One region of the Marinobacterium sp. xm-g-59 genome, then DNA from elsewhere that is predicted to be linked to it. Evidence: predicted binding sites of a transcription regulator. Region 1 holds the regulator's gene; the other holds the start of a gene.

Evidence for each region. The regulator LexA, encoded in region 1, represses DNA repair genes until DNA is damaged. The targets are predictions, from matches to a motif close to TACTGTNTANNTANACAGTA.
Region 2: uvrD (DNA helicase II) is a predicted target of LexA. The motif match lies at 4,716-4,735, and genes of this name have one in related genera.

What each region holds. Positions count from the first base shown of each region.
Region 1 covers NZ_WBYR01000001.1:272,706-284,408, forward strand. Annotated here, with positions in the region: gene XMG59_RS01295 (hypothetical protein) at 1-111, opposite strand, end outside; partial or broken gene XMG59_RS01300 (DEAD/DEAH box helicase) at 381-1,694, opposite strand; gene dinG (ATP-dependent DNA helicase DinG) at 1,719-3,836, opposite strand; gene lexA (transcriptional repressor LexA) at 3,988-4,599, shown strand; gene XMG59_RS01315 (SulA-like leucine-rich domain-containing protein) at 4,611-5,015, shown strand; gene XMG59_RS01320 (thioesterase family protein) at 5,145-5,612, shown strand; gene XMG59_RS01325 (DUF6586 family protein) at 5,615-6,124, opposite strand; gene topA (type I DNA topoisomerase) at 6,124-8,763, opposite strand; gene XMG59_RS01335 (DUF1653 domain-containing protein) at 8,921-9,136, opposite strand; gene XMG59_RS01340 (hypothetical protein) at 9,136-9,642, opposite strand; gene XMG59_RS01345 (universal stress protein) at 9,703-10,137, shown strand; gene XMG59_RS01350 (ATP-binding cassette domain-containing protein) at 10,134-11,703, opposite strand, start outside.
Region 2 covers NZ_WBYR01000003.1:239,175-250,877, reverse strand. Annotated here, with positions in the region: gene XMG59_RS05640 (substrate-binding domain-containing protein) at 1-605, opposite strand, end outside; gene XMG59_RS05635 (inorganic phosphate transporter) at 777-2,342, opposite strand; gene uvrD (DNA helicase II) at 2,484-4,688, opposite strand; gene XMG59_RS05625 (GAK system CofD-like protein) at 4,820-5,989, shown strand; gene XMG59_RS05620 (homoserine kinase) at 6,084-7,049, opposite strand; gene polA (DNA polymerase I) at 7,156-9,912, shown strand; gene yihA (ribosome biogenesis GTP-binding protein YihA/YsxC) at 9,939-10,574, opposite strand; gene XMG59_RS05605 (cytochrome c) at 10,774-11,367, shown strand; gene XMG59_RS05600 (thiol:disulfide interchange protein DsbA/DsbL) at 11,477-11,703, shown strand, end outside.

The DNA of each region.
Region 1 (11,703 bases):
CGGATCTCCACTATTGCTAAAGCCTAGCAATCCAATCACTGCGAAAAACGCACTGACAATCATGGCCACTATTTTTTGAATACCCGCTAGGCCGTGACGATCACCACTCATTAACTGCGAGACTCCTTATCGTCGTTCTCTTCAGTGATCTCTAAATCTAACTGCTCTTCGCTTGTCTCAGCAGCTCTTTCAAGGGGTAGCACATCAATCTCGCCAGCCGTCTCTTCTGATGAGACTTCCGTTAGGTCGACTGACTCATTTGCTAGAGGCTCTTCCGCCACTGGCGCGTCAACAACGGTTTCAGTTTCAGTCTCTGTCGCTTCCAATTCGGTCGACTCTGTTTCAACAGCCTCTTCCACTACAACACTGTTTGGATCAACCAGCAATTCAGCATCAGGGTGGATACAGTTCAATTTAACACCGGTCATCGACTCAATGTCTGGGATAAGGAACGAATCGTCTTCACAGGCAAAACAGATTGATTCACCGGTAGCGCCTGCACGGCCGGTTCGACCAATACGGTGAACATAGTCATCCGCATCTTCAGGAAGCTGATAGTTCACAACATGGCTCACACCATCAATGTGTATACCGCGACCAGCAACGTCGGTAGCCACTAGGACTTCGATCTTGCCACTGCGGAAACCCTCTAGGGTTTTGATGCGTTTGTTCTGTGGGATCTCACCCGACATCATGGCCGCTTTGACACCGTCTTTCTCTAGACGCTCTGCCAACTTACGCGTCTCATGACGACGGTTACAGAATACGATCGCTTTCTCGACGCCATTGATACGTAAGTAGTTACGCAGCAAGTTGTACTTCTCATCACTTGAGACAAGAAATACCGTTTGAGAAACGTTATCCGTAGTTTGATGCTCTGATTCGATCTCAATCGTGACCGGATCACGCGTCCACTGCGCCGCTAAACGCATAATCTCATCGGTGAAGGTTGCACTGTAGAGCAGTGTTTGACGCTCAGCGCCCTTACGCGGTGTTGAACGAATGATGGTACGCACATCGGGAATGAAGCCCATGCTCAACATACGATCAGCCTCATCCAGCACCAACACCTCTACGTTGTAGAGATCGATATCCTGATTTCTGACGAAGTCGATCAAGCGACCCGGTGTCGCGACCAAAATATCGACAGGCGCTTTGGCGAGTGCTGCACGCTGCACGTCATAATCCATGCCACCTACCAGCGAGACGATACTTAAACCAGTGTATTTACATAGGCCTTCTGCATCGGCTGCAATCTGCAGAGCCAACTCTCGTGTCGGTGCAATGATCAATGCACGGGGTTCACCCTTGCGCGGTTCAACATCCAACTTGAAGTCGAGAAGATCGGTAATGATCCCGATTAGAAAAGCTGCAGTTTTACCGGTACCGGTCTGAGCCTTACCAATGATGTCACGGCCTTGAAGTGCCGGCTTAATCGTTGCCGCTTGAATCGGTGTTGCGTACTCAAAGCCAAGTTCATGAATACCACGCATCAATGAGTCTGGCAGATAGAAATCGTGGAAACGATCCTTACCCTCTTGAGGCTCTACAACAAACTGATCAAGGCTCCACTCTTGCGAGCGACGAGGTTTGTAGTCACGGCTTTTGCGGGGACGACGACGCTGGGTGCGACGCCGCTTTTCATTTGAATCTTGATTACCTTGTTGCTGTTCAGGGTTGGTATCTGTAGTCAAAATCGGGATCTCTCAATCAATAGATCATTCAAAATGGCGCGCAAAAGGAGGAAGCGCATCGATCAACTGCTGTCCATAACGACGTGTCACGACACGCCTATCAAGTAAAACAACACGACCGGAATCATTCTCCGTACGCAGTAATCTGCCTGCCGCTTGAGTTAGTTTGATAGAGGCTGCGGGTACACTTATCTCCATGAAAGGGTTACCACCGCGGGCTTCTATCCACTCAGCCAAGGTCGCATCCACAGGATCATCTGGAACACTAAAAGGCAACTTGGTAATGATAACATCTTTTAGGTAGTGACCGGGTAGATCTACACCCTCTGCAAACGACGCCAAACCAAAAATAACACTGGGTTCGTCACGGTCGATTCTCGCTTTGTGCTCTATCAGCATCGCTTGCTTACTGAGTTCACCTTGAACCGTTAAACGCGACAGCAGTTTGGTATCCATTAACTCTTCGACTCGACGCATTTGGCGCCAAGAGGTAAACAGAACCAATACAGAGGTTAAATTGGGTAACTCTCGGTTAAGCCAATCAGCAACCTCTTCGGTATGAAGATCCGCTTTTGAAGGATCGAACTTCATTTTCGGGACATGCAAAACGGCCTTATTGGCGTAGTCAAAAGGACTAGGCATTCGCAGTGCTGGCGTATCCAAAGGGAGACCCAATTGAGTAAAGAGGGAATCAAACCGCCCAAGGGCCGTTAGCGTTGCTGAGGTTAAAACCGCACCGTAACACTGATCCCAGAGCAGATCTTGAAGATGGTTTTGAGCGGAGACAGGGGCGCTGTGAAGTTCAATATCGCGACCCGCTTCAGACTCATGACGAACCAACCACCTTGCAACTTTATCCTCTTCATTTTCAATATCTTGCGAAAAACTTCTACACAGCCACATCATCTTCTGGACACGGCTAAACTGGGTACTTAGCGGTGGCAACCAGCGCTCCCCTACACCCTTATCGAGTGCAGACTCTTCATCTTCCATCGCCCCTTTAAGGGCATTAATAATCTTCTCTAACTGAGGATCAACCTGTGATAAAAACTGAGCCAATTCACGTGTCAGGCTAGCCAAACTGTCGGGTACCCTGCCTTGCGGGTAGCGCAACCTGCGCTCATCCACCGGGAGTGGCAAAAACTGTTCAGAGACTAGATCGTCCAGACGCTGCAAATGCCCCTGAACCACATTGAGACTGGATTGAATACGACTGATTGGATCTTGCAAAACCAATGCAGAATCCGCTTCATCCAACAGCCCTTTTAACTGACGCTCCAGGGTTTTGAAGGCCTTTTCACTCGCTTTAACTCGCATAGAGAGCGCGAAGTGGTTAGTCGCCTTATCACCCAGATGATGCGCCTCATCAAATATGTAGATTGAATCGGCCGGTTCAGGAAGAATCGCACCACCGCCTAACGCCAAGTCAGCCAGTACAAGATCGTGGTTGACCACCAAGAGATCGGTTGTCTCAATATCGGCCCTAGCACGATAAAACGGACAGGCGTTGAAATGCGCACAGCGACGATTAGTACACTGCATATGGTCTGAGGTAAGCGGCATCCAGGTCTCATCATCCAGGTTGCGCTCTAGCTCATCACGATCACCCTTCCAACGACCACTGGCAAACTCATCCAACAGGCCGCTGTACTCTTTGATCTGTTCAGGCCCCAAAACTTGGGCCAACTCATCTTCAAACAGGGCTGACTGTGAAAGATCCTGCTGATTACTAAGAAGAGACTCTAATCGGCTAACACAGAGGTAGCGCCGACGCCCTTTAGCAATTTCGTACTTAAATTCAATACCGGCGTGCTCAGCCAACTCAGGAAGATCTTTTAATAAAAGCTGCTCCTGAAGCGCAACGGTAGCGGTCGAAATGATCAGCGTTTTACCTTTAGCCTGCGCTATTGGAAGTGCGGCCAGCAGGTAAGCAATGGTTTTACCGGTGCCCGTTCCAGCCTCTACGGCGACCAGATGATTTTCACCCAGACGCTGACCCGCATCGTCCGACAAGATACCACCCAACTGCCGTGCGACCGCTGCAATCATATGCTTTTGTGCATAACGAGCCTTTAAATCGCGAGCATTTAGAAATGCGCGATAAGCTGTCTGTATGGTGGTTTGGGTCTCTTTGTTAAGCACATCGCCTCCGAATTAGTTGGCCATCATACAAAAATACTGGATATACAAACAGAAAAAACTTGACGACATTTAAAATACTGTATAAAAATACAAATACTGAATAAACAGACAGTCATTTAAATTCCAATCAGTACTGTCATAGGGGGCGTTTATGAAGCTTACAAATCGTCAAGAAGAGGTGCTTGATTGCATCCGTCGCCATATTGATGAAACAGGATTTCCACCTACACGCGTCGATATTGCTCGCGATCTAGGGTTTAAATCTGCCAATGCAGCAGAGGAGCACCTAAAGGCCTTAGCACGTAAAGGGGCCATTGAGATGATCCCTGGCACCTCTCGCGGTATCCGTATCGTCGGTGAAGAGGAGGAGCAGGAGGGCCTAGCGATCATCGGTCAGGTTGCCGCAGGTGAACCCATCCTCGCTGAACAACACATCGATGATTACTGCACCATCAGTTCAGACTTCTTTCGCCCAAGAGCAGACTACCTACTCCGTGTCCGCGGCATGAGTATGAAAGACATCGGCATTATGGATGGTGATCTCTTGGCAGTTCACCAAACACGTGAAGCACGTGAGGGTCAGATAGTCGTTGCTCGTGTCGGTGAAGATGTCACGGTAAAACGATTCCACCGCGATGGTCACATGGTCTACTTGATAGCAGAGAACGAAGAGTTCGACCCGATTAAAGTTGATCTTCGTGAAGAGCAGTTAACCATCGAAGGCTTGGGTGTTGGCGTAATTCGTCAACAGAATGACTTTTAAAGGTAATCACCATGATTGCTTACAATCAATTTGCACAGAATGATGCGGGTCTTAAACCACTGGTTTTGACTGAGCTGATTCAGCACACCTCACAGGTAAATCTGAACACAATGCTTATGCCGATGCTTGCCGCATTAAGTCAAAAAGAGAGCTGGCTAGTTATGTTAGAGCCGCCAAAATCATTAACTAAGCAGGTGCTCGCGGATGCAGGCGTCGACCTTAAAAAAGTATGGATACTTCGTCGTGATAAGCGCCATGGTTTAGACAAACTGGCTCAGCGCGCACTGCAAGCGGGAACCTGTCACACACTGATCTGCTGGCACAATGACCCTGCCGATGACGCGTTAGTCAGCCAACTGAAACGCACTCAGATCTCTAGCGAAACAGAGTGTCTATTGGTACGTAAAAAAATTTAGCCTCCCCCTTTGCTGCGTTGTAGCAAAGACCCCCATAGCCGCTCTTTGAGCGGCTTTTTTATTTAGCTTGAATCAGACCCTGAACCATCATAGGCTCAATAGAGGAGTACCACTTACAAGGAGAACAGTGTGGGATCGCACAAGCCAAATCAGCAGCCGTATCAGTTAACCGACTTCCCTATCCAAACATTTGATAAGATCCGTTATGCCGATACCGATCGTCAGGGCCACGTGAACAATGCCGCATTCAGTACCTACCTAGAGACAGGCCGTGTCGAATTTCTCTACGATCCAAAAGACCCACTTGCCAATGACAATTGCGAATTTGTCATTGCCAGTCTGCATTTGAACTTTCTAGGTGAGATCACCTGGCCAGGACGTCTGGATATTGGCACCGGTGTAACTCGCGTGGGTACCAGCTCATTTGGGCTCTACCAGGTGCTGTTCCAAGATGACGTCTGTGTCGCGACGGCAGAGACGACCATTGTTCAGATGGATGTGAGCAGTCGCAAATCAGCCCCACTTGGGGATGCGACAAGACACTATCTGAATGATCATCTCTTTGTGAAGGGTGTTGAAACAAAAGGAATGAACTGAGTTTACCACTCTTGCGCGTTAGAGCGATGTCTTAGGATCATCGCTCGCAACTGCTCAAACCATCCCTGCAACTGAGTCTCCAGTTGCTCCTCAAGGCTTTGTTCTTTGGCCAAATCTATAATTGCTATGTCAGATTGGCTAGCGCTCTCTTGCAAGGGAGGTAGGGGTTTATGAATAGCTTTGATGGCACTGATCAACTTAGACAACCAACTTCCGGAATCCTGACAGAGCAGCTCCATCTCATCCAACTCACTGGAATGGACTCCCTGTTGCTGAAAAGCTTTGCTTAATTCAAAGGGTGTTGCCTGGGTCAGCAGGACACGCTCACGTTCAGCCAACTCATTAAGATAGGCTTTAAAGGCGCTGTCTAAATGAAACAGCGCAGCCTCTTGCAGGCCACGAAGCTTCATACGATTGGTCGATTCACCGGTCAACTCAGTGTTGATACCCACCAGCGCGTATTGTGCAAACGCGAGTGTCTGATTCACACGCTGGGAGTATAGGTCAGCCATTAACGCTTCTTAGCTTTGGCTGCTTCAACTTGCCACATACCATTGGTGAAGTAAGCTCTCCAACCAGTTGCCTTACCGTCAACTTCCGTCATAAGGTACTGCTCTTTGGTTTTGCGGCTGTAACGTATTTGAGCGGGGTTACCCTGCTCATCTTGCTGAGGCCCTTCCATTAAGAAGTGATATTTAGGGTCAATCGCATTTTTATGTGGAATCAACTCTTTGACCAGAGGTGCACGGGTCTCACGATTACGTGGGAATTGGCTTGCTGCCAGGAATAGACCACTGGCTCCATCACGCAGGATGTAGGTATCGTCAACCTTCTGACACTTAAGCTCCGGCATCGGAACTGGATCCATCTTAGGCGGAGCCACTTCACCATTCTTGAGCAGCTTACGTGTGTTTTTACACTCTGAGTTGGTACAGCCAAAGAACTTACCGAAACGGCCCGTTTTAAGGTGCATCTCAGCGCTACACTTATCACACTCGACTACAGGGCCTTCATAGCCCTTGATACGGTAGTTACCCTCTTCGACCTCAAAGCCGTCACAATCTGGGTTGTTACCACAGATGTGTAACTTACGCTTCTCATCGATCAAGTAGGAGTCCATAGAGGAGCCACATTTACCACAACGGTGCTTCTCTAGAAGCAGACGTGACTCTGCCTCATCGTCTGCATCCACTGCGACAACCTCATCACCAGGAATCAGGTTGATGGTCGTTTTACAACGCTCTTTAGGTGGCAAAGCATAACCAGAGCAACCCAAGAAGACGCCCGTCGTTGCCGTACGAATCATCATTGGGCGCTGACATGCTGGACAGCTGATATCGGTCTCGGTTGGATCATTGGCACGCATGCCACCATCCGCTGATTGAGCCGCTTCCAGTTCGCCTTCGAACTGTGTGTAGAAGTTGTTAAGAAGATCCTTCCAGTTGATGTCACCATCTGCCACATCATCCAGCTTCTCTTCCATACGCGCGGTAAAGCTGAAGTCCATAAGGTCTGGGAAACTTTCAGCCAGACGATCCGTAACGATATCGCCCATTTTTTGTGCATAGAAGCGACGGTTTTGAACTTCGACGTAACCACGATCTTGAATTGTCGAGATAATCGCTGCGTAGGTGGACGGACGACCAATACCGCGCTTCTCAAGCTCTTTAACCAAACTCGCTTCTGTGTAGCGCGGTGCCGGTTTCGTAAAGTGCTGGCTAGGGTCCAAGGCTTTAAGTGTTAGTGATTCACCCACCTGCATGTCAGGTAGGATCTGATCTTCATCCGATTTACCGCGGAAGTTCATCACACGGGTGTAACCGTCGAACTGCAAGACACGACCCTTAGTGGTCAGCTCATAGGCACCCGCTTTCACTGTGACACGGGTACTTAGGTAACGAGCGGGTGTCATTTGACAGGCTAGGAATTGGTTACGAATCAGGTCGTAGAGTCGAACTGCGTCGGCATCGACACCGTTCAATGAGTCAGAGGTAACATTGACATCAGATGGACGGATCGCCTCGTGCGCCTCTTGTGCGCCCTCTTTAGAGCTATAACGAATCGGCTGAGGTGGCAGGTATTCACCACCAAACTGAGAACCAATAAACTCTCGTGCCGCTTCAACCGCCTCGTTACTTAAGTTAGTCGAGTCGGTACGCATGTAGGTAATGTAACCCGCTTCATAGAGACGCTGAGCGAGCATCATGGTCTTCTTAACACCGAAACCTAAACGGGTGCTGGCGGCCTGCTGCAAGGTAGAGGTAATAAAGGGTGCAGAGGGCTTGCTGCTAGTTGGACGATCTTCACGATTAACGACCTCATAAGAGGCACTTTGCAGCGCTTTGACAGCAGCCATCGCCTGATCTTCATTGGTCGGTTTAAATGCCGCACCGGCCTGTTTAACGACCTCTAGACGAACCGCTTTATCACCTTGAGTCTGCGCATCCGCATGCAATTCCCAATACTCATCAGGAATAAAGGCACGAATTTCACGTTCACGTTCAACGACCAGGCGTACCGCAACGGATTGAACACGACCCGCCGACAGACCACGAGCGACCTTCTCCCAAAGAAGTGGAGAGACCATATAACCAACAACGCGATCAAGAAAACGGCGCGCTTGCTGCGCATTAACACGATTTAGGTCTAGATCGCTCGGTTTTTCGAACGCTTCATTGATCGCTTTCTTGGTAATCTCGTTAAAGACAACACGACGGTAGCGTGAATCATCACCGCCAATCGCTTCGCGAAGGTGCCAAGCAATGGCCTCCCCTTCACGGTCCAAATCGGTTGCGAGATAGATCTGATCAGCGCTCTTAGCCAGTTTGCGCAGTTCATCAACGACCTTCTCTTTACCGGGAAGGATCTCATAATGAGCTGCCCAATCCTTGTTGGGATCAATCCCCATACGGGCAATAAGCTGCTCTTTCTGTTTGCGCTTTTTATGCTCAACCTTCTGCTCTGGCGAGAGTTTGCGTGTCAAAGCAGCCTGTTTAGCGCGCTCTTTAGGATCAGACTTCTGGGCACTACCACTGGTCGGCAGATCACGGATGTGACCAACACTGGACTTAACCACGTACTGGTTACCAAGATACTTATTGATCGTCTTGGCCTTGGCTGGTGACTCCACAATTACCAGGGTTTTACCCATTTTTATCTACCTATTCAAAACTGTGTCTTTTTTTACAAATACGTGGAAACTGACTTCAGCGTCAAGTGAGCATTGCAAAAAATTTATCGGCGCAACAATACAGCGCTAAAAAATAAATGCAAATAAACGCCTTAATAATAAGTGCTAAGAGAGCTGTTTAGATCAGTGAAAATCGATCAACCTCTTCCCCAGACTCTAAACGCACTTTTTCAACAAACATCTCATAGGGACGCACCCAGAGATCGAAGTTGCCATAGAGTGTTCGATAGACCACCATCAACTCTTCTGTCTCTGAGTGTCTGGCGGTTCCAATCACTTCGTAGTCATTGCCTTTATAGTGTCTGTAAATCCCTGGGGTTAACTCGCCGCTCATTAAATCATCTCCGTTAACAGTTGATTGGCCTTTTCACCTAGCTCATCCAGTGCGCCAGCCCGCTCGGGTTCGCGCCAATAGAGCGTCAGGTGAATGGCGGTTGATTCAACCGCAACGACCTCTTCAGGCAACTGATCAAGCCAATCACTGAGCGCTTTCAGCTTAGTAGGACTCAACGATCTTTCACCCTTTGCCCAGGACCAGCCCTCAGGAAGGCCATCAGCGGCCATGGCGTCGACTCGAGCCACCATCCACTCAACCCACTGCTCTTTTGCTGATCGATCCAATTTGCCACGCAGCATACGGTAAGCCGCCATGTTGATAATTTCTGACTCCATCTCGCCCTTGGCTCTGGGTATCTCTAGACGCGATAGCTGCACCTGAAAACCGAGCTTGCGTGCCTCTAGTCTGAGCTTAGATTGGAAGCGCTGACGAGGACTTGGCATGACCCACATCATAGAACCGATCAAAGAGAGCATGATCAGAACAATAATTGCCCACTTCATATGTTAAAAACCTTCTTGTCTGCTATTAATAGTAGTAGGGACTAAACAGGGAGAATCACCATGAGTCACTACAATCGTATTCTTGTTGCCATCGACCTTTCTGAAGAGTCTGGTGTTGTGCTTGAAAGAGCCAAACTGCTAGCCGAACAGAATCAAGCTGAGCTCAATCTGATTCATGTGGTCGAGATTGTCAGCTACGCCTATGGCGGTGAGATCCCTGTCGACATTGCCGACATCCAAACTCAAATTGAGAACCACGCCGAGTCTAAACTGAGCGCCCTTGCCACCAGCCTTGGCTACCCTGTTAATAAAGCGATTGTCGCAACGGGCAACACTGGTTCAGAGATTCATGCCGTCGCGAAAGATCTTAAAACTGATCTCATCGTGATTGGCTCTCACGGTCGCCATGGTCTATCGCTGTTACTTGGGTCCACCTCCAATGGCGTTCTGCACGGCGCAGAGTGCGATATTCTGGCCGTACGATTGGGGCATTAACCCTCAGCCATCGCCTCTAACTCCATCCAGCGCTCCATCTGCGTCTCCAGCTGGGCTTCTAGAGTGCTTAACTTTTCAAGTTCAGCGGTGACCTCTTCATGAGGTCGCTGATAAAAGTCTGCTGAACCACAAACGGCCTGCTGCGCTTCAACGGCCGCTTCAGTCTGCTCCATCTGTTCTGGAAGCATGTCCAACTCTCGCTGCAGTTTATAGGAGAGTTTAACGGGCTTTTTAGCCTCTGCAGCCTCCTTTTTACCCGGTTTAGCTGGCTCAGATTTTGGTACAACACTCTGAGTCACTACATTTTTAGGTCGCTGACGTAACCAATCGTGGTAACCGCCCACATATTCACGAATGACACCCTCACCCTCAAACGCAAGCGTGCTGGTGACGATGTTATCGAGGAATTGACGATCATGGCTCACCAACAAAAGCGTCCCTTGATAGTCGAGCAGAATCTCTTCGAGCAGCTCCAGTGTCTCGACATCCAAGTCATTGGTCGGCTCATCGAGCACCAACAGGTTCGAGGGCTGACTGAACAACTTAGCTAACATCACGCGGTTAGTCTCGCCGCCGGACAGGGCTTTAACCGGTGTGCGCGCACGCTCTGGTGTGAACAGGAAATCTTGAAGATAACTGATGATATGACGTGATCGACCGTTAATATCGATACTTTCACGACCGCCTGAGACGTTATCGATGATGCTCTTCTCGGGGTCCACTTGGCCACGCAGCTGATCGAAATAACCCACCACCAGTTGGCTACCAAGGCGCACATCCCCCTGATCCGGAGCCTGCTCCCCTAAAATCAACTTAAGCAGCGAACTCTTACCAATACCGTTCGGACCAATCAGACCGATGCGATCGCCTCGCTGAATACGCACTGACAGATCCTTAACGACTGGCTGTCCCGCATAACTCAGCGAGACATTCTGCAGCTCGGCCACCAACTTACCCGAGCGAACCGCCTCTTCCACATCGAACTTGGCTTTACCCTGACGTTCACGGCGTTCGGATCGCTCAACACGCAGCTGCTTCAGAGCACGAACACGTCCCTCGTTACGGGTACGACGAGCTTTGATACCTTGACGTATCCACGCCTCTTCCTGCGCCAATTTTTTATCAAACAGAGCAGCCTGCTTGGCCTCCTCCTCGAGCAATTTCTCTTTTTGCGTAAGGTAGGTTGCATAACTGCCTGGAAAGTCGACCAACTGACCTCGGTCTAACTCAATAATACGGGTTGCTAAACGCTCGACTAGAGCACGGTCGTGCGAGATAAATAGAAGCCCGCCTTTGTAAGCGGCTAATACCTCTTCTAACCACTCGATGGTCTCAATATCCAAGTGGTTGGTTGGCTCATCCAGCAGCAACAGATCAGGGCTTTGAACCAGTGCAGCCCCTAAGGCAGCTCGACGGCGCCAGCCACCTGAGAGTTCAGACATCAGCTTTTCGCCAGGTAGCTGAAGTTGACTAAGAATGCGATCCACACGCGTCTCAAGTGACCAAGCATCACGGGCTTCCAGATCATGCTGAAGACGCTCCAACTCATCGAGCGAAGCATTACTG
Region 2 (11,703 bases), on a different contig from region 1:
CCTGCTGCTTTTAGCGCTGCTTTCATCTCGTCGTCTTTCTTACAGAACGCTTTTTCGTTGATGATTTCAGCGAATGATGCACGAGTACCAGAAGTCGTTGGTGGGCCGTAGACACGGATGGCAACATTTGGAAGCGCTGGGTTAACGTCTTTCCAAGTTTTGAATGGGTTATCAACTAGCTCACCGTTAACGGCTACTTTAGCTGTTAGCGCTTTACCAAGATCTGAGCGAGAGATCTCAAGTTGAGCAGCGTCTTTAGAGTTAGCAAATACGATACCGTCGTAGCCGACTTTGATCTCAGTAATCTTTACTCCGTTTGCGTCGCAGTACTCTAGTTCGCCACTCTTCATGCGTGAAGAAGCGTTACCGATATCGATGAATTCAGTACCGATGCCGTCACAAACACCTTTTTTACCAACAGAAGAACCGCCTGATTCAACAACAGGTGTGTTGAACGCTGGGTTACGACCTAGACGCTCAGCAACGATTGTTGCGAATGGAAGAACGGTTGATGAACCAGCAATGCTCACGTTATCACGAGCCATTGCTGGAGTGCTCATTAGAGCGGTTAAAGTAGCAGCTGTTGTTGCGAGTCGTAGGAACATTTCAAACTCCTTAGTTTTTAAATCAGTCGGTAGGCTGTCGCTTACCTCTTTGATAACTATTAGACGTTTGCTTTGTTACAACTCTGTGAAGCGTTTATGACAATTTAATGATAGATATAAGACGCAAAAAAGCCCCACGAAGGGGCTTTTTGATGAATAGTTTGGCGTTTATTAGACCATGATTCCACGGATTACGTAGAACAGAATCGCAGCCAATGTACCTGATGCTGGAACTGTAATAATCCATGCAGCGGCAATTTTGTAAACAGCTGAACGCTTAACCAACTCCTGTTTGTAAGCTTTCTTAAGCTGCTTGCGCTCTTTTTTGCTTAGCTCTGCAGAGGCTGTTTTCTTCTTAAGTTGCTTAAGCATTTTAGCTTTGTCATCGATTGATGCACTTTCAAACTTAGCAAGAAACTCTTCTACTTCCTCTTGATCGGCGCCTTGGTGGTGCGATTTGATCTCGTTGATCATGCGTGCGTGGCTTGATTTCAAGTACTCACGAAGGAAGCCCACACCGAATACACCGCCCACAGCAATATGAGTTGAAGAGACTGGAAGACCTAGCTGAGAAGCGATGATAACCGTGATCGCTGCCGCCATAGCGATAGAGAATGCACGTGTCTGATCCAACTCAGTAATCTCAGAACCAACAGTTTTGATCAGTTTTGGACCAAATAGTGCTAGACCCAACGCGATACCTAGAGCACCGATCATCATGACCCAAAGTGGGATTGCTGCTTTCGTTGAAATGCCGTGGTTAACGATCGCATCGTTGATCGCCGCTAGTGGACCAATGGCGTTTGCAACGTCGTTTGCACCGTGTGCGAAACTTAGTAGTGCTGCAGCGAAGATTAGAGGAATGGTGAACAGTTTGTTAACACCCGCTTTGTCGTTATCCAAGCGGTCAGCTGCTTTAGCAACCAGACCTTTAACAATGAAGTAGATAACAACCGCAATGGCTAGACCGATTAGAAGAGCTGTCACAAAATCGAGTTTGATCAGCTTCTTAACGCCTTTAAGTGCTAGGTAAGTCGAGAATGCCCAAGCCATCAACATGATCAGCAGAGGTACCATCTTCTTAGCTGCAACACGCATGTCCGACTTATAAGTAATGGTGCGTTTGATTAGGTATAGGAAACCAGCTGCAATCAGACCGCCAAGTACAGGTGAGATCACCCAGCTTGCTGCGATCGCGCCCATCTTGTCCCAGTTAGCAATACCAAAACCGCCTGCAGCGATACCAGCACCCAATACACCACCAACAATAGAGTGAGTAGTAGAGACAGGAGCACCAACAGCCGTTGCTAGGTTAAGCCATAACGCACCCGCTAGTAGTGCGGCTAACATCAACCAAATAAAAGTATCGGCATCGCCAATCACTTCAGGGTTGATGATCCCTTTTTTAATTGTGCTGACTACGTCACCGCCTGCAATTAAAGCACCAGATGCTTCAAAGATAGCCGCGATAATAATAGCGCCTGTTAGGGTAAGCGCCTTTGAACCTACTGCTGGGCCGACGTTATTGGCTACGTCGTTAGCGCCGATGTTCATTGCCATGTAACCACCGATCATTGCGGCAATGACAAGGATGTAACTTCCTGGGATATCCCCAACTTGTGCTGAGATAAAGAGAACAATACCTACTAGGAAGAGTAGGGCGTAACCGATGCGCATAACATCGCCACGGTTAGATGCTGTCGCTTTATCAAGCTTGTTCATATCTTTGATTTCCAAGAGAAGCTCCTCTTGCTTGGTTCATTGATTTACCACTACTTAAAGTAGTCGCTAATTTAAGTTGACGCTATTTAAATACACTTTTGTTACAAGAATGTTACACAGGTGTAATTTTTCTTTAAACAAACTGAAATGTTTTATTCACAGCGTTGTTAGATTAGCAAAACCAACAACCAGCCACTTCGTGCCTTCATAATCGAAGTTCACTTGCACTCGGGCTTTCGGGCCGGACCCCTCAAAGTTTATGACCATGCCGTCACCGAATTTAGGGTGGTTAACCCTCTGGCCTAGACTGAGCTGAGTATCGGGTACTTCACTGGCAAAAGCGGATTGTGGCGTGAAGCTGACCTCCATATCCGAACCACTAGACAGCGGTCGGCGAACGCTGGCATTCAGGCGCACCTCTTCAATCAACTCCAATGGAATCTCTTGAATGAAGCGTGAAGGGCGGTTGTAGTTGTCTTGGCCATGAAGGCGGCGGGACTCAGCGTAGGTCATGTAGAGTTTCTGCATGGCACGCGTAATACCTACATAACAGAGGCGGCGCTCCTCTTCTAAACGTCCGGGCTCTTCGGCCGACATGCTGTGCGGGAATAGCCCCTCTTCCATACCGCATAGGAAGACCAGCGGGAACTCCAAGCCTTTCGCTGAGTGCAGTGTCATCAATTGTACGCTGTCGGTATTGGGGTCCGCCTGTGATTCACCAGCATCCAGTGCAGCTTGATCAAGGAAGGCAGACAACACAGAAGGGAACTCAGGGTTCTCCTCCTGGGACCACTGCTGCTCAAATTGACGTGCAGCAGTCACTAGCTCTTCCAAGTTTTCGATGCGTGATTGTGCTTTTTCACCTTTCTCTTTTTCATGGTGAGCAATCAGTCCAGAGAAGCGAATGGTATGTTCTGTGCGCTCCTGCAGGGATGCCTCTTCTGTATCAACCGACAATTGATTGACCAGATCTAAGAAGGCCTGCAGTGCATTGCCGGCACGTGCTGGCAGCCTCTTATGCTCGATAATCTCGTTCGAGGCACGCCACATTGAGATGCCTTGGCTTCGTGCGTAATCGCGTACCTCTTCAATGGTGCGCGTTCCGATGCCTCGGGTTGGCACGTTAATGACGCGCTCCATCGCCGTATCGTCATCGCGGTTGGCTATTAGGCGCAGGTAGGCGAGGGCATTTTTAATCTCTAAACGCTCATAGAATCGTTGGCCGCCATAGATGCGATAGGGAATAGCGGCACGGATCAGCATCTCCTCAAGCACACGGGATTGTGCATTGGAACGGTAGAGAATGGCGCTCTCGTCACGACGATTACCATCCGATACCCACTGTGCGATGCGATCGACAATGAATCGCGCTTCATCCTGTTCATTGAATGCCGCATAGAGGCTGATTGGATCGCCCTGATTGCCCTCTGTCCACAGCTCTTTACCCAGACGTCCAAAGTTATTGCGTATCACAGCGTTGGCCGCCGACAGTATGTTGTCGGTAGAGCGGTAGTTCTGCTCTAGCTTGATGGTCTTCAGCCCACCAAAGTGTGCCTCTAGGTTTTGAATGTTCTCAATACGAGCACCGCGCCAGCCATAAATCGACTGATCGTCATCACCCACCGCCATCAGTTTGTGTTCACCCTGACAGAGCAGGCGCAACCAGGCGTATTGAATGGCGTTGGTATCCTGGAACTCGTCTACTAAGACGTATCGGAAGCGCTCTTTATAGTGTTGCAGCAGTTGAGGGTTCTTATCGCGCAGTAGCTCAAGGCAGCGCAGTAGGAGCTCACCAAAATCGATCATACCGCCACGGTCACAGGCCTGTTCAAAGGCCTCATAGACGCGTATTAGCGTGTCTTGAACCAAGTCACCGGTGCGCTCTAGATGTTTGCTGCGCAGCCCTTCATCTTTCTGTGCATTGATGTACCACTGAATCTGTTTCGGCGGCCAGCGTGAATCATCTAATCCCATCTCCTTAGAGATGCGTTTAACCAAACGTAACTGGTCATCGGAGTCCATGATCTGGAAGTTCTCACGCAGTCCGGCCTCTTGCCAGTGCGAGCGAAGCAGTCGGTGCGCCAAGCCGTGGAAGGTGCCAACCCACATACCATGAACGTTGACGTTGAGCAGGGTCTCGATACGTCCACGCATCTCTTTAGCCGCTTTATTGGTAAAGGTAACCGCCAATATCGAATAGGGTGAAATCTGCTCGGCTTCGATTAACCAAGCGATTCGGTGAACCAAGACACGCGTCTTGCCCGATCCTGCGCCGGCCAGCACCAGAAGGTTGCTGATATCCGCGGTAACCGCTTCACGCTGCGCATCGTTGAGGGAGTCGATAATGTGAGTTACATCCATAGTGTCGCACTGCTCAAAAAGAGAAATTACTGAATGGGCGTACAGTATACGCATAATTATTATGGGAGTCTTGGCATTCCTACGCAGCAAACTTACACTGGGATGATCAATCCACCATCATAGAGTAGTGAATGCCCCTATCTGCTGACCATACGACTGCCCGTTTGGCTGAGTATCAAGCCAACCCTGAAACCGGGCCTAAGCTGCTCTTTTTCAGCGGTGGCACTGCGTTGAATGGCTTTTCCCAGATACTCAAACGCTATACCCATAACTCTATTCATTTAGTGACCCCCTATGACTCTGGCGGTAGCTCCGCTGTGTTGCGAAAAGCATTTGATATGCCTGCCGTGGGCGATTTACGTTCCCGAATGATGGCGTTAGCTGACGCCTCACTCGCCGGTCACCCTGAGGTGACCGAGCTATTTGCTTACCGCCTTCCGACCGATGAATCGCAATCGGTATTGCGTGCAAGGGTCGAGGCGATGCAACAACGCAACGACAGGCGAGTTCAGTCCATTCCCGAGCCCGTGCAGAGCATTATTTGTGATTTTTTAAACTACTTTCTTGAGTCAGCCCCCAAGGATTTTCACTTCAGGCGAGCCAGTATTGGTAATCTGATATTGGCGGGGGGCTACCTGAGCCATAATCGTTCATTAGATCCTATTGCCCTGCTGTTCAGTCGTCTGGTTCATGTCAGAGGCCAGGTACGCACCGTCACGGACGAGTGCGGTGAACTGAAAGTGACCACAGAGAGTGGGCGAGAGATCATCGGACAGCATCGGATGACAGGAAAAGAGTCCCAGCCATTAAATGAGCGTATCGCCTCGCTTGATCTGCACTTGCCGCAGGGCTCGGAATCGCATCTGGCCGATCAAGAGAGAGGTTGGATCAATTCAGCAGATCTTCTCGTCTTCCCGCCAGGCAGTTTCTACAGCAGTATTCTGGCTAACTTACTCCCGAAAGGGGTGGGTAAAGCGATTATGGATAACCCTGCCAGAAAAGTGTATGTCCCCAATTTAGGTAATGATCCTGAACAATTTGGTATGACGTTGCAGGAGCAGATTGAGCAGTTGGAACGATTTGTTGCTCGAGATGCAGGCGGTGTTCTTCAAGGTAGAGCGGAGCGCTGTATCGATATTCTGCTGACCGATTCCACACTGTTGAGTGGCATTGATGCAGAGTTTCTAAACTGGCTAGATAAGCGTGGCATTCAACTTGTGGATGTTGATCTGGCGAATACTGAGCACACAGATCGCTACGATGAGACTAAGTTGGCGGAAGCTTTATTATCACTGGCATAGATAGCTGGGTCAGACCAGAGGTCAGACCCACTGGTTCCGCACAGGTGTCCGACCTCTGGTCTGACACCACTCTCTTAACTGTAGAAATTCGTTCCTACAGCTGACTCGGTGATTTAATTCGGTGCATCAGCACCTGTTTAAACTCATCAGGGTCTTTCAGTGTCTTATCGCTGCCATTGCCTTGCTGGGCATCAACCCAAGGCTCCAGGCGTGATAGCCAAAAACGCATTGCGGCGGTACGAGTCAGCTGCGGCCAAACCTCATGCTCTTCTGCAGTAAAGGGGCGAATGGCTGAGTAGGCTTTTAATAGGGCCTGCTCTCGCACCGAATCAATCTTCAGGTTTTCATCCAGACACCAATCATTGGCAACAATCGCTAGGTCATAGAGCCAGTAGGCGGTTGCCGCATTATAGATATCCAGAATCGCCGTCAGCTTATCCTCATGGAACAGCGCGTTGTCATGGAAAAGATCCCCATGCGTAATGCCCATCGGCAGGTTGGTGTAGGTGTCGCGCAGCTCATCAAACCGAGCGACCTCTTCGGACAGCAGATCACGCGACTCTGAATCGATAAAAGGCGCGAGTCGTTCACTCTCTCTGCGCCACCAAAATACTCCACGGTGTGCCTGACGCTTAAGGTAAAAATCGTTAGAGGCTTGGTGGTAGTGTGCAAGGGCCGTGCCGATTTGAGCACAGTGATTGGCCGTCAGAAGCTCGCGTTTTAGGTGTGCACCGGGGTAGCGCGGCTGAATAATAGCCGGTTTTTTTGAGATCTGTTTCAAGCCAATGCCGTTGCGATCTTCGATGGCATAAGAGACGGGAACATTGCGCTTCGCTAGCCAACTACCCAGCTCAACAAAGAAGGGCACTTCATCTCTATCAAGCTCTTCAAAGAGAGTGAGTACATACTCCGCCTGTTGGCCACTCTTTTCAGTTGTTAAGAAAAAGTTGGTGTTTTCGATGCCACCGTCAATGCCTTTCAGTGCCACGGCCTGGCCAAGATCAAAATCAGCGAGCAGTTTGTCGAGGTCGGTGTCAGACACCTGAGTATATACAGCCATGGTTGGTTCTCAATGATCGGGGGCTATCTGCTGCTAAAGCTTGGGTGCAGCAGCGCTTTTGTCTATGATTGTGTGCCTTGCTTAAAAATACAATAGATATCTTATTATGACCGACACAAAAGCCCCTGTAGTTCTCGTTGATGGCTCCTCTTATCTGTTCCGTGCCTTCTTTGCGTCACAACAGGCTGATTTAAGAACATCCGACGGACGTCCAAGCGGTGCGGTGCGACTGGTCACCTCAATGATGCGCAGTCTGCTAAAGAGTTATCCCAACTCTCCAGTGGCGGTCATCTTCGATGCTAAGGGTAAAACCTTTCGTGATGAGATCTATCCTGAATACAAAGCACAGCGTCCCCCGATGCCCGATGATCTGCGTGAGCAAATTGAACCGGTTCATAACATTATTAAAGCGATGGGATTGCCACTTTTAGTGGAAGAGGGCGTCGAAGCGGATGATGTGATCGGTACTCTGGCGCGCCAAGCCGAAGCGCACAACTTAGAGGTTGTGATCTCAACGGGCGATAAAGATATGGCGCAATTGGTCGATGATAAGGTCACCCTAATCAACACCATGACTGACACTAAGATGGATCGTGATGGTGTGGTCGAAAAGTTTGGTATTCCCCCAGAATTGATCATCGACTATCTGGCGCTGATGGGCGATAAGGTCGACAACATTCCAGGTGTGCCAGGGGTGGGCGAGAAGACGGCATTGGCGCTTCTGCAAGGTATTGGCGGTATCAGTGACCTCTACCAAAATCTCGATAAGATTGCCGATCTAACCTTCCGCGGCTCTAAAACCATGGCCAAGAAGCTTGAAGAGCATCGCGAAGCGGCTGAGCTCTCCTATCTGTTGGCCACGATTAAAACCGATGTTGAGCTGTCGATCTCTCTGTCGGATGTGCACCTTCCTCAACCTGATAACGCTTCGTTGATTGAGCTATTTAAGGATTACGAGTTCCGCTCTTGGGTGGCACTATTAGAGGGCCCCGATGGGCAAGCGACGCAAGATTCCGTAGCTACAAACGAGCCCGTTGCTCCTAAGCCCAGTGTTGAACGCCACTACGAAACCATTTTGGATCAGGCGACGGCCTCTGCGTGGTTTGCCAAACTGCGTGCTGCGGGCACCTTTGCCTTTGATACTGAGACGACCAGCCTAAACTACATGCAAGCGCAGTTGGTCGGTGTCTCATTCTGTTGTGAAGCGGGCAAAGCGGCATATCTGCCACTAGGCCATGATTACGTTGGTGTCCCCGAGCAAGTTAACTTTGACTGGGCGTTGGCTGAGCTTAAAGTCCTGCTCGAGGATGCGTCCCTCAATAAAGTGGGTCAGCACATTAAGTACGACATGAATGTGCTGGCGCGATATGGCATCAATGTTCAAGGCGTATCAGCGGATACCATGCTGGAATCCTATGTGCTCAACAGCACTGCGACACGCCATGATATGGACAGTTTGGCTAAGTTCTATCTAGATGAGAGTACCATCAGCTTTGAATCCTTGGCCGGTAAAGGCAAGAAGCAACTGACCTTTAATCAGATCGAGATAGAGCAGGCCGCCCCTTATGCCGCTGAAGATGCCGATATTACCTGGCGTCTGCATGAGACATTGCAGCAGGCTCTAAATGATGTGCCTTCGGTGAAACCGATTCTGGACGAGATCGAAATCCCACTGATTCCGGTTCTGTCACGCATTGAACGCAACGGTGCGCTGATTAAATCAGTGATGCTGGCGCAACAGAGTGCTGAGATTGAGCAGCGCCTTAAGGTGTTAGAGAACGATGCGTTTGAAGCAGCGGGTGAGCCCTTCAATCTATCCTCACCTAAGCAGCTGCAGACCATTCTGTTTGAAAAGCAGGGTTTGCCGGTGATTAAGAAGACGCCGAAAGGGGCCCCGTCGACGGCAGAAGAGGTGCTGCAAGAGCTGGCGCTGGAGTACCCGCTGCCCAAGCTGATTATTGAGCACCGCGGTCTAACCAAATTGAAATCGACCTACACGGACAAACTGCCGACGATGGTTGATCCCAATACGGGTCGTCTGCACACCTCGTATCACCAAGCGGTGACGGCTACCGGACGCCTCTCTTCGACCGACCCTAACCTGCAGAACATTCCGGTTAGAACGGCCGAAGGTCGACGCATTCGACACGCCTTTGTCGCTCCAGAGGGCTACCGCATGGTGGCAGCAGACTATTCACAGATCGAACTGCGCATTATGGCGCACCTCTCTGGCGATGCTGGGTTGGTCAACGCCTTTGCCAATGGCGATGACATCCACAAAGCGACGGCTGCAGAGGTCTTTAAGGTCTCACCTGATGAGGTCAGCACCGATCAGCGCCGCAGTGCCAAAGCGATCAACTTCGGCTTGATCTACGGTATGTCTGCGTTTGGTTTGGCCAAGCAGTTGGGTACGTCGCGTAAAGAGGCGCAAACCTACATTGAGCACTATTTCGAAACCTACCCAGGTGTCCAAAACTACATGGAGAGCACCCGCGACATGGCGCGCGAGCAGGGGTACGTTGAGACCATCTTTGGTCGCCGTCTCTACTTGCCAGAGATTAATGCCCGTAACCCAATGTTGCGCCAGGGGGCTGAACGGACTGCGATCAACGCTCCGATGCAGGGTACCGCCGCCGATATCATTAAGCGCGCCATGTTGGCGGTGGATGCGTGGCTAACAGAGAGCGGCTTTGACGCCAGAATGATCATGCAGGTGCACGATGAATTGGTTTTTGAAGTGGCTGAAGATCAGATTGAAGCGTTTAATGCTGAGATTAAACGTCTGATGGAGTCGGCCGCTGAATTAAGTGTACCGCTGTTGGTCGAAGTGGGTGTCGGTGATAACTGGGAGCAAGCCCACTAAGCTTGCCCCCATTCACACAATTAGCTCTATTCTGCGTCGTACTGCTCAGGCAGTAGCCAGCTGTCTAAGCGGTTACGTAGCTGATCGACGCCCGTTTTCTTCAGTGCCGAAAAGACCTGTACGCTGACTTTGTCGGCCAGACGCTCTTTGGTCTCTTTCTTAATTTTCAACAACGTAGCCTGAGCTGGGCCGCGTTTTAGCTTGTCGGCTTTGGTGAGCAGGATATGTAGTGGCACGCCCGTTGATTCACACCAGTCGATCATCATCTCATCAAACTCTTTCATCGGATGGCGGATATCCATCACCAGTACCACCCCGCGCAGACATTGACGGCGCTGTAGGTAGTCATCGAGATGCTTTTGCCAGTGCTCTTTCATCGCGATGGGCACTTTCGCATAGCCATACCCTGGAAGGTCGACAATGCGCACACCTTCGACATTCAGATCGAAAAAGTTGATCAGCTGGGTGCGACCTGGTGTTTTTGAGGTGCGCGCTAAACTGTTCTGATTGGTTAGCGAGTTAATGGCACTCGACTTGCCGGCATTGGAGCGCCCAGCGAAAGCAACTTCTGCACCGACATCCTCTGGACATTGACTGAGTTTTGCCGCGCTTATAAGAAAACGTGCTGTGTTGTAATGAATTTGTTCTAACTCTTCAGTCATATCTGGCCTTTAGTACTATATAAGTACGGGGTTTATCGGTTTTCGTTATAGATGATTAGGTTTATAATGCACCGCAATTTTAGCGCTGTCGTCAACTCGTAACCACCAAAAGTGAAAAAAACGAGCGCGTTGAACGGATTCGACGAAGCCAGCACCACTGGTTTCAAACTTTTCAAAGATGAAATGTGGGTAGAGAGCCATGAAAAAAGTATTACTCGGAATGTTGATCAGCGTTGGTCTGGTTAGCGGATCGAATGCGGCAGATGTCGCTCAACTAACGGCTGTTTGTGCTGGCTGTCACGGTGCTGATGGTAACAGCATGGTGGGTAACTTTCCTAAGATTGCCGGCCAAGGTCAGCCATACCTGCTAAAGCAGCTTAAAGAGATCAAATCAGGTGCACGTGCGATTCCTGAAATGACTGGTCTTCTTGATGCGATGAGCGATGATGAGCTTGCTGCGATTGCCGCTCACTACGCAGGTAAAACGATGGTTGGTGGTCAGGCAGATCCAGCACTGGTTGAGCTTGGTCAGAAGATCTACCGCGCAGGTAACCCAGAGAGTGGTGTTGCAGCTTGTACTGCCTGTCACGGTCCTGCAGGCAAAGGAATCACTTCAGCAGGCTACCCAGCTCTAGCGGGTCAGCACGCTCAATACACTGAGAGCACACTTAAGAAGTTCTACTCAGGTGAGCGTAACAACGATCCAAACGCGATGATGCGTACGATCGCTGCGAAGATGAAAGAGAACGAAATGAAAGCGGTAGCCGCTTACATCCAGGGTCTGTACGAGTAATCGTAGACTCCCATAAAGAGGCAGCTTCGGCTGCCTTTTTTGATTTCAGCTTCAATTCAGCCATGACCATTACTTTAGTTATTAAAGATAAATTCCAAGGAACTAAACCATGTTAAGACGTTCATTCAATCTGTTTGCTGTTGCCGTTTTATCGCTTAGCGCCACACTTGCTCATGCGACAGAGTGGAAGGCGGGTGAGCACTACACCGTTCTTAAACAGCCTGTACCGACAGCGGATTCGAGCAAAATCGAGGTGGTTGAGGCCTTTGGTTACTCTTGTCCGCACTGTAATGCCTTTGAGCCGATGCTTCACGCTTGGAGCCAGAAGCTTGCAGA